DNA from 2 places in the Mangrovibacter sp. MFB070 genome. Region 1 is predicted to be linked to the other one. Evidence: predicted binding sites of a transcription regulator. Region 1 holds the regulator's gene; the other holds the start of a gene.

Region 1 (7,309 bases):
CTATCTTTGGTTCTTCAGCCAGCACCCCAACGGTCACCGTCGGAAATACTGCCACAGCTGTTGCGCCTGTCGCGCCTGTTGCGGCACCAGCTCCGGCACTGAAAGCGGAGCCCATGCTGAATGACACTGAAGCCTACTTTAACCAGGCCATTAAGCAGGCCGTGGCGAAAGGTGATGTAGATAAAGCGTTGAAATTACTTGATGAGGCGGAGCGTCTTGGATCCACCAGCGCACGTAAAACCTTTATCAGTAGTGTAAAAGGCAAGGGGTAATCACCCCACATTGCTGATCTTGTAAGCCTTGGTGCGCGTCTGCGCACCTTTTTTCCACCGGCAGGCTTGTCTGTGGTCGTTGTTTTTTTGTTACATGGCTGTTGGTTTCTGCTATTTTCCTGCCACACCCTTTTCGTGTTCTGCGTTACAATGTCCACTGTTCTGTTCTGGAGACTGTTGGGCATGATGCACCCTGCTTTGGCGCAATTACGGGCGCTGTCTTTCTCCGACACCCTGCCGGATAACCTGTCAGCCTGGCTGCGTGACTGGCTGTTGTTGGAAGACTCAATGACAAAGCGTTTTGAACGCTGTTGCAGCAAGGTTAGTGTGACGCTGCTATCGGAAGGCTTTGTAACGCCGGAACAGGTGGGTGAAGACGCCGACTGGTTACCCCGTGAACCACAATACTGGTTACGGGAAATTATTTTGCTGGGCGATAGTACGCCCTGGCTGGTGGGGCGCACTGTGGTGCCGTTATCCACGCTGAACGGTCCGGAGCTGGCGTTACAGCGCCTGGGCACAACGCCGCTTGGCAGGTATTTGTTTACCTCATCAGCCCTTACACGCGATTTTATTCACCCGGGGCGCAGTGAAACCTTATGGGGGCGCCGTTCCCGCCTCCGTTTGTCGGGCAAACCATTATTACTGACCGAATTGTTTTTACCTGCATCACCGTTGTATCAAGAGGATGAAAAATGGAGTGGAGTCTGACGCAGAAGAATAAGCTGCTGGCATTTCACCGGCTCATGCGTACTGACAAACCGATTGGCGCGTTACTGTTACTCTGGCCTACCTTATGGGCGTTGTGGCTTGCGGCACCAGGCGTCCCGCCGGTAACTATTCTGCTGGTTTTCATTGCCGGTGTCTGGTTAATGCGCGCCGCGGGTTGTGTGGTGAATGACTTCGCCGACCGCAAATTTGACGGGCATGTCAAGCGCACTGCTCGCCGCCCATTGCCCAGTGGTGATGTAACAGTACGTGAAGCGATTACGTTATTTGGTGTGCTGGTATTACTGGCTTTCGTGCTGGTGCTTACCCTGAACACCATGACGATTCTGCTGTCTGTCGCCGGGCTGGCACTGGCCTGGGTATACCCGTTTATGAAACGCTACACCCATTTACCTCAGGTGGTATTAGGGGCTGCGTTTGGCTGGTCAATTCCTATGGCGTTTTCGGCCGTGAGTGAACAGTTGCCGCTCAGTTGCTGGTTACTGTTTTTAGCCAATATCCTTTGGGCTGTCGCTTATGACACGCAATATGCCATGGTAGACAGAGACGACGACCTGAAAATAGGCGTGAAATCCACCGCTATTCTGTTTGGGCGCTACGACAAACTGATTATTGGCATATTGCAGGTGGCGGTTCTCGCACTGTTAGTGCTGGTGGGCTGGCTTAATCACCTGAGCGGTGCGTTTTACTGGTCGCTGTTGCTTGCTGCGGGGCTGTTTTCATACCAGCAAAAACTCATTGCCGGGCGCGACCGGGATGCCTGTTTTAAAGCCTTTATGAATAACAACTATGTAGGGCTGGTATTATTTTTAGGGTTGTTTGTACATTATCTGCCGCCGTTATCCTGAGCGGCTATTATTGCGGGCATAAAAAATGGCGGGAATTCCCGCCATTTTTTTCGTACACACTCAACGGTTATTGCGCGGGTGCGTCTTCGCCTTGTGATGCAGCACTTTCAATCGTCAGGCGGATATCCGAAGTAATCAGCTCAGCCAGCAACTGGTAAACCTTCATGGTTTCTGTTGGCTCCGCATCACCGGTATCGCTGATATAGCCTTCATCACGCAGTGTCAGCACCAGAGAAGAGAACACCGCTTTGTCGAAGAACTCAGGGGCGTTGATACCGTGCAGTACAGACAAACGTTGTGCCACAGTACGGCTCTCTTTCTCCAGAGTCCCGCGGTTAATCGTCGGGTTGGCGCTCAACAGCCAGAAAGTGATTGCATAACGTTGAATCGTCTCGCGCACCCCGGCTGCAAGCAGCTGTAGAGTCCGGGAGCGTGCCGGGTTCAGGCGGAAACGGCCGCCGTCTTCCAGAATCAGGTTCTGCTGCACCAGCTCATTGAGCAGCGCATCCACTACAGAACCCAGTGCTTCTTTGTCCCAGTGCAGGAACAGCTCTGCTTTAAGCATTGGGAACAGTACTTCTACCCGGCTCAGCAGATCTTCGCGTGTGATATTACGGTGTTGCGTAATAATTGAGGCCAGTAAAGACGGCATCACCAGCATATGCACAATGTTATTGCGATAGTAGGTCATTAACACGGCCTGCTCACGGGGCAGAACGATAATATCGCCAATCGTGTCTTTTTCTACTTCGAACTTATTCATCTGCAATGCGTGGTCGATAAGCTCGCTGGCCGACAATGCAGGAACGGTAGCATCCGGTGAATAAGGCACATTGCGCAGCAGGCTCATGTAACATTCTAACTGCTCAGTCAGTTGCTCACGGGTAAGTGAACGCTGGCGAGAGGCCAGTAAAGCCGTGCAACACAGGTTCATGGCGTTAGCCGCACCAGCATTGTTAATGCGCACCATCAGTGTATGAGCAATTTCGTTCACGCTGGGGGTTAACCACGGCGGGCGTATCGCTTCGATGGGGTCTATCGCATCACGCCACTCCGGGACATGCTGATTCAGCCAGTTGGTCAGTGGAATTGGCTCGCCAAAGTTGACATACCCCTGGCCCAGGTTACGCAGCTTGCTCAGGCCGCGCATCATCTGGATAAGGCTCTCTTTCTCTTTAGTGGCGCCACGCAACTCTTTCGCGTAGGTGCCCACTTCCATGACATGTTCATAACCAATGTAAATCGGCACCAGCGTAATCGGGCGGGTACCGCCGCGCAGCATGGCCTGAATCGTCATAGACAGTGTGCCGGTTTTTGGGTCAAGCAGGCGGCCGGTGCGCGAACGCCCCCCTTCAACAAAATACTCCACCGAATACCCACGGCTGAATAATTCACCCAGGTATTCACGGAACACGGTTGAATAGAGCTTATTGCCTTTAAACGTACGGCGAATAAAGAAAGCACCCAGACGGCGGAAAATCGGCCCGGCGGGCCAGAAGTTCAGGTTAATGCCAGCTGCAATATGCGGCGGCACCAGCCCCTGGTGATACAGCACATAGGACAGCAGCAGGTAATCCATATGGCTGCGGTGGCAGGGAACATACACCAGTTCGTGGCCTTCATGGGCCAACTGGCGAACCCGCTCAGCGTTATGAACGTTAATGCCCTGATATAACCGGTTCCAGGTGAAGCCCAGCACGCGGTCAGTCATGCGGATGGCTTCATAGGAGAAGTTCGCGGCAATTTCTTCCATCAGAGCAACGGCATTTTGCTGTGCTTTTTCATGGGAGATTTTCTTGCTGCGCGCTTCATCTTCTACCGCTTTGGCGATAGCTTTTGAAGACAACAACTTATTGAACAGGTCCTGACGGGCAGGTAAGCGCGGGCCGACAGCCGCCAGACGCAGCCGGGCAAAGTGCATACGTGCAACCCGGGCCAGCTTCTGGGCGATAGTTTTGTCTGTGCCATGCTCTGTCGCCATCCAGCGCAGAGAGACGGGCGGCGAAAAACGCACGAAGCTGTCGCGGCCCAGCCATAGCACGGCAAAGAACTTCTGAATGCCGTTAAGCAGGCGCAGCGGCGGGTTTTCTTCGCCTTTTTCCCGGCCTGGTGAACGGCCAAACATCACTGATACTGGCACCATCTGGACATCCAGATTGGGGTTGCTGCGGTGCAGATCCAGGTAATCATGAAACAGCTTGATGGACTCTTCCTTCGGCGTGTAATAGGTAAATACACGCGGCCCGCCATGAATAAATACATAGCGTGGCAGGCAGGCACCGTCCACTTCAAGGGGTGTCAGCGGGTCTGGCAAATCGTGTGCCAGACATTGCGCCCGTAATGTCAGTAAGTCTGCCTTTGAATTGTAAGGCAGCACATACATAATAGGGCGAGAGGTATCTAAACCCAATTCGGCGCAAGGATCCGCCGGAATAGATTTGCTTTTTACCAGCATACTTAATGGTAAATTCAGCAATTTGTAGTAAATTCGTGGCCAACCGGACATAAACGTTGTAAAGCCTCTGGTTAAAAACGCAAATGCGTCGCAAGAATAACAGAAACCCGCCTGGATTTCTGAGGAAGTTGCCTGCGCGACGCTACAGGCATTGACGCCACTAAGCTAAAAAGGTTCCTTCATGGCAAGTAACACCACTGGACTCACCCGAATCATTAAAGCAGCCGGTTATTCCTGGAAAGGTATTCGTGCGGCATGGCGCAATGAAGCCGCATTTCGCCAGGAAGGAGTTGCTACTGTACTGGCTATCTTTATTGCCTGTTGGCTGGATGTCGGTGCCATTGCCCGCGTGTTGCTTATCGGCTCCGTCACTCTGGTTATGATAATCGAAATTCTCAACAGTGCTATTGAAGCCATTGTTGACCGGGTGGGAACAGATTTTCACGAACTCTCTGGCAGGGCTAAAGATATGGGGTCCGCTGCAGTGTTGTTCGCAATTATACTCGCCCTGTTTACCTGGGGAAGCGTGCTCTGGTCTCATTTTTTCTGAGTTTTTCCTGAAAAAACGCTTGATACCGTGTATTTCAGGCGCTGTCTGGTTACCTCTGGCTACTTTATGGGATAAGTCCCTGGTTTTTTGCTTAATTGTGGTTTCAAAATCACCATTAACTGTATATACTCACAGCATAACTGTATATACACCCAGGGGGCAGAAGGAATGAAAGCACTTACTACCAGACAGCAGGAGGTCTATGATCTCATCCGGGATCACATTAGCCAGACGGGGATGCCTCCAACCCGTGCGGAAATAGCGCAACGTCTGGGTTTTCGTTCGCCCAATGCGGCAGAGGAACACTTGAAAGCGCTGGCCCGCAAAGGGGTTATCGAAATCGTTTCTGGCGCTTCTCGTGGTATTCGTCTGCTCCTGGAAGAATCCAATGACGACGGCCTGCCGCTGGTTGGCCGGGTTGCTGCCGGTGAACCACTGCTGGCTCAGCAGCACATTGAAGGCCACTATCAGGTCGACCCTTCCCTGTTTAAACCACATGCGGATTTCTTACTGCGCGTTAGTGGTATGTCAATGAAAGATATCGGTATTATGGACGGCGATTTACTCGCAGTGCATAAAACGCAGGATGTGCGCAATGGCCAGGTCGTTGTGGCACGCATCGACGACGAAGTAACCGTTAAACGCCTGAAACAGCAAGGGAATACGGTTCAGTTACTCCCTGAAAATAACGAATTCAAACCCATTGTTGTCGATTTACGCGAGCAAAACTTTACCATCGAGGGCCTGGCTGTTGGCGTTATTCGCAACGGCGACTGGCTCTGACCGAATCCTTAATTTGCTATGCTTTTACAGCCGTGATGCAGCCAGCCTGTGTCACGGCTTTTTTGTGGGTGTTCACCCAAACTTTATCCGGGGTAAGTGATGCGATTTTTTTCCCGAACTGACCGGGCATTGTGGCGCCTGGCTATTCCCATGATAGTGTCCAACATCACCGTACCGTTATTGGGCCTGGTTGATACTGCGGTGATTGGGCACCTGGACAGCCCGGATTACCTTGGTGGCGTGGCTATTGGCGCAACAGCAACCAGTTTTCTGTTTATGCTGCTGCTGTTTTTACGGATGAGTACTACCGGGTTAACGGCCCAGGCTTATGGCGCAAGAGACGACGAGGGGTTGTTACGAGCCCTGATGCAGCCGTTATTGCTGGCACTGGTGGCGGGAGTCGCCATTGTGGTGTTTCGTGCGCCATTAATTCACTTCGCACTTACCGTGACGGGCGGCAGTGAAGCGGTATTGTCCCAGGCGCAGGCATTTTTATCGGTTCGCTGGCTGGGTGCCCCTGCTTCACTGGCTAACCTGGTGTTACTGGGCTGGTTGTTGGGTGTGCAGTATGCCCGTGCTCCGGTTATTCTGCTGGTGGTGGGTAATGTGCTGAATATCGCGCTGGATATCTGGCTGGTAATGGGGCTGGGTATGAACGTGAAAGGGGCTGCGCTGGCAACCACTCTCTCTGAGTATGTCACGCTGCTTCTGGGGTTGGTGATGGTCTGGCGGGTTCTGGTGCTGCGGGGCATTCCTCTGGCAGGCCTGAAAACGGCGTGGTTCGGTAATATTCGGCGTTTGATGGCGTTAAACCGTGACATCATGTTGCGTTCTTTACTGGTTCAGGGCTGCTTTGCTTCCATCACGGTGCTCGGCGCCAGGCTGGGCGGCGATATTGTGGCTGTAAATGCATTACTGATGACGTTACTGACCTTTACCGCTTACGCACTTGATGGTTTTGCTTATGCAGTAGAAGCCCATTCCGGCCAGGCTTTTGGGGCCCGCAGCAAAGGGCAGTTGCTGGCGGTATGGGGCGCTGCATGCCGCCAGGCTGGTGTGGTAGCTCTGGGGTTCTCTCTGGTTTATGCCCTTGCCGGGCCACAAATTATTGGCTTACTGACTTCGCTACCAGCATTACACCAGTTGGCAGATAAATACTTGTTCTGGCAGGTGCTGCTGCCGGTTGCCGGGGTGTGGTGTTATTTGTTGGACGGGATGTTTGTTGGTGCGACCCGGGGCGCAGAAATGCGTAACAGCATGGCGCTTTCAGCCGCAGGGTTTGCGGTGTGCCTGCTGACACTGCCTGGGTTTGGGAATCATGGGTTGTGGTTTTCTTTGGTGGTGTTTTTGGTGCTGCGCGGGGTGACGTTGGGGTGGTGCTGGCGGCGGTACTGGCGGGATGGCACGTGGTTTGAGGTGAAGTGAAGGGGAGCACTTGCAGTGTAGCTGGCTGTTTTCGTTCATTTTCAGTGGTGTAGTTGTTTCCGTTCACCTGAAGTGAGGTGGTTAATGTGGCTTCACAGCCTGTGAACGTGTTAAGGGGCCCGCCCCTTAACAATCCGGTTTTTCGCTGGCGACCGGTGCTGCGCACTGCGTTCACCTCCGGGCAGTCAGCCTGCGGCCGGCTCGACTCGGCATCCATGCCTCGGTTCGCCTTATTCCGCCGTCCGGG
Region 2 (7,309 bases), on a different contig from region 1:
CGGTGCAGATAACGGTATCGGTATGGCTTCAGCTCTGGCTGTTCTGGCTGACGACAGCGTTGAGCATGGCCCGCTGGAAGTGTTGCTGACCATGACCGAAGAAGCCGGAATGGATGGCGCGTTTGGTCTGCAACCGGGCTGGTTACAGGCTGATATCCTGATCAACACAGATTCCGAAGAAGAAGGCGAGATTTATATGGGCTGCGCCGGTGGGATTGATTTCATCACCACGTTGCCATTAAGCCGTGAAGCTATTCCTGCTGGCTACCAGGCGTTTAATCTGGAGCTTAAAGGCCTGAAAGGCGGCCATTCCGGTGGCGAGATCCACGTGGGTTTAGGTAACGCAAACAAATTGCTGGCGCGCTTCCTGAGCGATAATGCACGTTCTCTGGGCCTGCGCCTGGTGGAATTCAGTGGCGGCACGCTGCGCAACGCTATCCCTCGTGAAGCTTTTTCTGTAGTTGCTGTTGCAGAAGGCCAGGTTGCGGCATTCAAACAACAGGTTGAGTCTTACCTTGCCACACTGAAAAATGAGCTGGCTGCTGTTGAGAAAAACCTCACTATCCTGCTGGAGCCAACTACTACGGCGAATACCGCTCTCACTCGTGAAAGCCAGGACAAGTTTATCAGCCTGCTGAATGCCACACCGAACGGTGTTATCCGCAATTCAGACGCCGTTAAAGGCGTAGTTGAAACTTCCCTGAATGTCGGTGTAGTAACAATGGAGCAGGGTAAAGCAGAAATTATCTGCCTGATCCGCTCACTGATCGACAGCGGGAAAGATTACGTCGTCAGCATGCTGACTTCTCTGGGCGAGTTAGCTGGTGCCGATATTGTCGCCAAAGGCAGTTACCCGGGCTGGCAGCCAGATGCCAATTCACCGGTAATGCACCTGGTGCGGGAAACTTACCAGCGCCTGTTCAACAAAACGCCAAATATCATGGTAATTCACGCAGGCCTGGAATGCGGGTTGTTCAAAAAACCCTACCCGGACATGGACATGGTTTCTATTGGGCCAACCATCACTGGTCCACACTCGCCCGATGAGCAAGTGCATATCGAAAGCGTGGGCCAGTACTGGGTACTGCTGACCGAGCTGCTGAAATCAATCCCGGCTAAATAAGCTCCCAACGCCCTGTTAACACAGGGCGTGCAGATTGATGAAAAAGAAGGAAAAAACGTGGTTTTTCCTTCTTTTTAGTTAGCAGCCGAAAATCAATAAATTGATTTTCCTGGTTTTTTATTGGGTGACATCCTCTCATTCTGTGCGGACATGAGGTTCGTCATCAGACCCAACGCCCTGTTAACACAGGGCGTTTTTTATGCGCCATGGCTTTACAGGCATGGTGCTCTAAAGGTTAATGCGGTTACAGCCCCAGCACTAACTGGCGTTCCAGTTGTGGGTCCAGTAATGTTACATGCAACCCCACCAGCCGTACTCCCCGCCCACCCCGGCGGCTTTCCCAGGTTTTGCGCGCGGTATCCAGTAAGTCTGCTTTATTCAGGCTCGGCCAGATATGTTCCTGGGTGGTTAACTGAAAATCGTTAAACTTCAGTTTGATGCCCTGGCGGGCAATCCGCAGGTCTGGTTTTACTTTCGCCAGGCGGCGCTCCAGTTCAGGGTAAAGCTGCTCAATAATGTCCGCACAGGCCTGCCAGTCATGAATATCTTCTGCCAGCGTGCGCTCCACTCCCACTGATTTACGCTGCCTGTCGTTACTGATGGCGCGCTCATCAATGCCGTGGCTGCGCTCCCACAAAACCCGGCCAAATTTGCCAAAACGGCGTAACAGTAGCGCAAGGTCACTCTGCTGAACGTCCGCACAGGTGAGTAAGCCCATACTTTCCAGTTTCCCTGCTGTCACTTTACCCACGCCGGGGATTTTCCCCAGTTTAAGGGTTGCGAGGAACTCAGGCACCTGCTGGGGAGTTATCACGTACTGCCCGTTGGGTTTATTCAGATCTGAAGCTATTTTTGCCAGAAATTTAACCGGAGCCACACCTGCAGAAGCGGTTAGCTGCAGTTCATTAAAAATCGTCTGGCGAATCTCCTGAGCAATCAAGGTTGCCGAACCCTGGCAGAGGGCGCTGTCCGTAACATCCAGATAGGCTTCATCTAATGAAAGGGGTTCGATCAGGCTGGTATAACGAGAGAAGATCGACTGAATATGCCGTGACGCTTCTTTATAGGCCTCAAAACGCCCGGGTAGTAATGTAAGTTGAGGGCACAGCTTCAGCGCAGTGGCAGTAGGCATAGCACTGCGCACACCGAATTTACGCGCAACGTAATTCGCGGTGCTGATAACGCCACGTCTTTCCCGGCTGCCCCCTATTGCCAGGGGAATATCGCGCAGCGCCGGGTTATCGCGCATTTCGACGGCTGCAAAAAAGCAGTCCATATCGACATGTATTATTTTACGCATTCCCCCTCCGATTACTGTGTAAATATACAGCATATTTATTGGCTGTGAGAAGTGTAATAGTGATTTTCTTACCGGAAGTGTGGGGGAAAGTTAGTATGTGCTTACATTTCAGTAATAAAGCAGCTAAACGCAGGTATGGCCTGCTGTGAGCAACGCCTGTTTGAATCAGGGTTATGTATGCGTTTTGCTCCGCCCAGCCTGCCTGTTGTGGCTACTGGCTGGCCAGTTACACGGCACAGAGAGGCTGAGCAGCATAGCTGACACGCTGTAAGGAGCTGAGTGAAGGTTTTAAAGAAAGGTCAGTAAAAGGAGCATGGCCAAAGATATCAGGTGGATGATTGCGGTTAAAATAAGGGGAAAGCAGTAAAAGAAACCGGTTCAGAACAACCGTTGATACAGTTACTTACCTGCCCGGCGTAGCGAACAGGTAAGTAAAGGCTTACTTTCAGAGAATACGTGCTTTTTCGCGTTGTGCTGCCCGGGCTTCTTCAGCCATACGCTTTTTACGCGCATCACAAGGTTCCGGGCAGTTACACACTTTTTCCAGCCCCAACGTCGTTATGCCACCGCAACTCCCCTGGATTGCCTTGCGCTTAAACAACCAGCCAAGAGACATCCCCAGAATAACCAGTAAAAAAATGGCAAATGTGGCTACAAAAACAGTGAGCACTTTTCTTCCCCTTATCAGCCGCCGAAATCATCCAGCATGATATTTTCGTCTTCCACACCCAGGTCTTTCAGCATACGAATGACAGAAGCATTCATAACTGGTGGCCCACACATGTAAAACTCGCAGTCTTCCGGTGCTTCGTGATCCCGCAGGTAGTTTTCATAAAGAACATTGTGGATAAACCCTGTGTACCCTGTCCAGTTGTCTTCTGGCAGCGGTTCAGACAGCGCAACATGGAAAGTAAAATTCGGGTTCTCCCGTGCCAGTTGTTCAAACTCATCCTGGTAGAACATCTCACGCATGGAGCGCGCACCGTACCAGAAGCTGATTTTACGCTTGCTGCTAAGGCGTTTTAACTGGTCGAAAATATGAGAACGCATTGGTGCCATTCCCGCACCACCACCAACAAATACCATTTCTGCATCGGTTTCTTTGGCGAAAAACTCCCCAAATGGCCCGGAAATCGTCACTTTATCGCCAGGCTTGAGCGACCAGATATACGAAGACATAATGCCCGGTGGGACATCAGGTTTTGCTGGCGGCGGCGTGGCAATACGCACGTTCAGCATGATAATGCCTTTTTCATCCGGGTAGTTCGCCATGGAATAAGCACGAACACAGGGTTCTTTCACTACAGAGCGGTAACGGAACAAATTGAATTTATCCCAGTCGCCACGGTATTTTTCTGGTACATCGAAATCGCTATACGCCACTTCATGCGGGTCACACTCAATCTGAATATAACCACCAGCCCGAAACGGCACATCTTCACCATCTGGAATCCGTAGCTTCAGCTCTTTAATGAAAGTGGCCTTGTTATCGTTAGAGATAACTTCGCATTCCCATTTTTTTACCCCGAAAATTTCTTCCGGAAGCTCAATTTGCATATCCTGCTTTACTGCAACCTGGCAGGCCAGGCGGCAACCTTCACGGGCTTCACGTTTCGAGATATGGGAAAGCTCGGTAGGCAGAATATCGCCCCCACCTTGCTTGATTTTCACCCGGCACTGGCCACATGAGCCACCACCGCCACAGGCAGATGAAACAAAAATGCCCTGCCCGGATAACGTATTCAGCAGTTTGTCGCCTGCTGCCGCACGAAACTGTTTGTCAGCATCGCCGTTTACTTCAATCAGAACGTCACCAGAGTTGACCAACTTTGATTTTGCAAAAAGAATCAACAGCGCCAGCGCCAGGACAATCAGCGTAAACATTACTACGCCAAGAATAATTTCCATACATTTCCGCCCTTATAGCTGCACACCAGAGAAAGACATAAAGCCCAATGCCATTAACCCGGTGGTGATAAAGGTAATGCCCAAACCACGCAACCCTGCGGGTACATTGGCATACTTCATTTTTTCACGAATACCTGCCAGAGCAACAATCGCCAGCATCCAGCCCATACCGGAACCAATGCCATAAACAATGGATTCCCCAAAGTTGTAATCACGCTGCACCATGAACGAAACACCACCGAAAATGGCGCAGTTCACCGTGATTAATGGCAGAAAGATCCCCAGGGCGTTGTAGAGCGCAGGGAAAAAGCGATCCAGGATCATTTCCAGAATCTGCACCAGTGCCGCGATCACCCCAATAAAAGTAATGAAGTTCAGGAAGCTGAGATCCACACCACTAACCAGCGCACCATCACGCAGGACCAGGTTGTAGACCAGGTTATTCACCGGTACAGAAATACCCAGCACCACCGTAACGGCAATGCCCAGGCCGAACGCCGTAGAGACTTTTTTGGATACAGCCAGGAAGGTGCACATGCCAAGGAAGAAGGCTAACGCCATGTTCTCCACAAAAACAGCGCGGACAAACAAGCTAATATAGTGAGCCATTGGCGGTTACTCCTTTTCCTGCTGAGCGGGTTTGAGGGTACGAATTCCCCAAATCAGCAGGCCAATGATGAAAAACGCACTGGGTGCGAGCAAAAACATGCCATTTGGTTGGTACCAGCCGCCGTTTTGTACGGTTTGCAGTACGGTGACACCAAACAGTTTCCCGCTGCCAATCAGTTCACGTAAGAAGCCAACGATAATCAGAATGACGCCGTAACCCAGGCCATTACCGATACCGTCCATAAAGCTTGCCAGTGGCGGGGATTTCATTGCATAGGCTTCAGCACGGCCCATCACAATACAGTTCGTGATAATCAGGCCGACGAATACTGATAATTGCTTGGATATTTCGTAAGCGAAAGCCCTGAGCAACTGGTCCACGACAATCACCAGTGATGCAATAATCGCCATCTGCACGATGATACGCACACTGTTAGGAATATGATGGCGGATCAAGGAGATAAACATACTGGAAAACGCTGTAACCAGCGTTACAGCCAGCGTCATTACAAACGCGGTTTCCAGCTTAGTGGTCACTGCAAGTGCAGAGCAGACCCCAAGAATTTGCAATGCGATCGGGTTGTTATCCACTAACGGAGAAACAACTACCCGTTTAATTTCTTTCAAACCAGCAGCATCAGCCATTGTTCAGCCCCCCTTCCTGGACATGTTTCAGGAATGGCCCAAAACCTAATTGACCTAACCAAAAATCGAAAGTGTGTTGCACACCGTTTGAGGTCAGCGTTGCACCTGATAAGGCATCCACACCGTGTTTATCACCTTGTGGAGCACCACCTTTCACTACGCGAATGGCAGGTTTACCACTATCATCAAACAGTGTTTTCCCCACCCACTTTTGCCGCCAGCTCGGGTTTTCCACTTCACCACCCAGCCCCGGGGTTTCTCCCTGGTCGTAATAGGTGATGCCTTTCACTGTGCGGCCGTCGATATCCAGCGCTACAAAGGCGTACATCATGGACCAAAGACCGTTGCCATACACCGGCAACACTAATTCCTGAATTTTGTTGTCTTCACCTTTTACCAGGTAAATTTCAACCAAATTACTGCGCCGCTTAATGCCAGCCGGGTCTTGTGAAGCACTCAACGCAATACTCTGGTCGGTGGAACGCAATGCCGCAGCCTGGTCAAATGACGCAGGATCTTTGTCTGTTAACTGACCACTTTGCAAATTCAGCAACCGTGGCTCAATGCGCGAGCTGTAAATTTGCTTCACAGCGTCACTACTCATGCCCGGCTGTACCAGACCAGCAACATCCAGAATATTACGTTGCTTATCCAGCAACTTTTGTTCCTGCTGGCGCGGTTTTAACCCTACGGCAGAACCTGCCACCACAACGGAACAGGCCAGACAAAGTAGCAGCACAACCAGCAATGTCTTGCCGATGCTATCGTTACCTTTTTTCTCAGCCACGAGATTTCCTCCGTTTGATGTTAGCCTGCACTACCAGGTAGTCGAACAACGGCGCGAAGAGGTTAGCAAACAGAATTGCCAGCATCATACCTTCCGGGTAAGCCGGGTTAACTACCCTAATCAAAACACACATGACGCCAATCAGCAGGCCATAGCTCCATTTGGCTTTGTCAGTAAAAGAAGCGGAAACCGGATCAGTTGCCATGAACATCATGCCAAAAGCGAAACCACCCAGAACTAAATGCCAGTACCACGGCATCGCGAACATGGGGTTTGTGGCAGAGCCAATCAGGTTGAATAAGGTTGCGGTCGCTATCATCCCAACAAGCACACCAGCCACAATGCGCCAGGAAGCCACGCGGCCAAATATGATGATGGCCCCACCAATGATTATCATCAGTGTAGAGACTTCACCAATGGAGCCTGGGATGTTACCGAGAAAGGCGTCGAGCCAGGTGACCGGCTGACCTGTAGTGACATTAACCAGCGCCTGCCCACCGTGGCTTGCCCACTGTGAAAGCGGTGTGGCACCAGAGAAGCCATCGGCAGCAGTCCAGACCAGGTCGCCTGAAATCTGCGCTGGGTAAGCAAAGAAGAGAAATGCACGCCCGGCCAGTGCAGGGTTGAGAAAGTTACGCCCGGTGCCGCCAAAAATTTCTTTGGCGATCACTACACCAAACGAAATCCCCAGAGCCGCCTGCCACAAAGGCAATGTGGGCGGGACAATCAGCGCAAACAGAATCGAAGTAACGAAGAAACCTTCGTTCACTTCATGCTTGCGAATAATGGCAAACAGCACTTCCCAGAAACCACCGACGATAAAAACAGTCAGGTAGATGGGAACAAAGAAAACGGCTCCCAGCAGCATCATGCTTAACCAGCCAGCATCGGGTGCGAAACTCACTCCCAGCCACTGGGCGACAGTATAATGCCAGTC

The links. The regulator LexA, encoded in region 1, represses DNA repair genes until DNA is damaged. The targets are predictions, from matches to a motif close to TNCTGTATGTACATACAGNA.
Region 2: a site for LexA is predicted at 2,436-2,455, ahead of dinB (DNA polymerase IV). Genes of this name have one in related genera too.

Annotation. Positions count from the first base shown of each region.
Region 1 is NZ_JJMI01000003.1:39,906-47,214, forward strand. Features, by position in the region: gene malM (maltose operon protein MalM) at 1-272, shown strand, start outside; gene ubiC (chorismate lyase) at 456-983, shown strand; gene ubiA (4-hydroxybenzoate octaprenyltransferase) at 968-1,849, shown strand; gene plsB (glycerol-3-phosphate 1-O-acyltransferase PlsB) at 1,917-4,355, opposite strand; gene DT73_RS01675 (diacylglycerol kinase) at 4,486-4,854, shown strand; gene lexA (transcriptional repressor LexA) at 5,023-5,637, shown strand; gene dinF (MATE family efflux transporter DinF) at 5,737-7,062, shown strand.
Region 2 is NZ_JJMI01000010.1:106,643-113,951, forward strand. Features, by position in the region: gene pepD (beta-Ala-His dipeptidase) at 1-1,123, shown strand, start outside; gene dinB (DNA polymerase IV) at 1,368-2,423, opposite strand; gene nqrM ((Na+)-NQR maturation NqrM) at 2,869-3,093, opposite strand; gene nqrF (NADH:ubiquinone reductase (Na(+)-transporting) subunit F) at 3,108-4,331, opposite strand; gene nqrE (NADH:ubiquinone reductase (Na(+)-transporting) subunit E) at 4,344-4,940, opposite strand; gene DT73_RS04355 (NADH:ubiquinone reductase (Na(+)-transporting) subunit D) at 4,947-5,585, opposite strand; gene DT73_RS04360 (Na(+)-translocating NADH-quinone reductase subunit C) at 5,578-6,372, opposite strand; gene DT73_RS04365 (NADH:ubiquinone reductase (Na(+)-transporting) subunit B) at 6,365-7,309, opposite strand, start outside.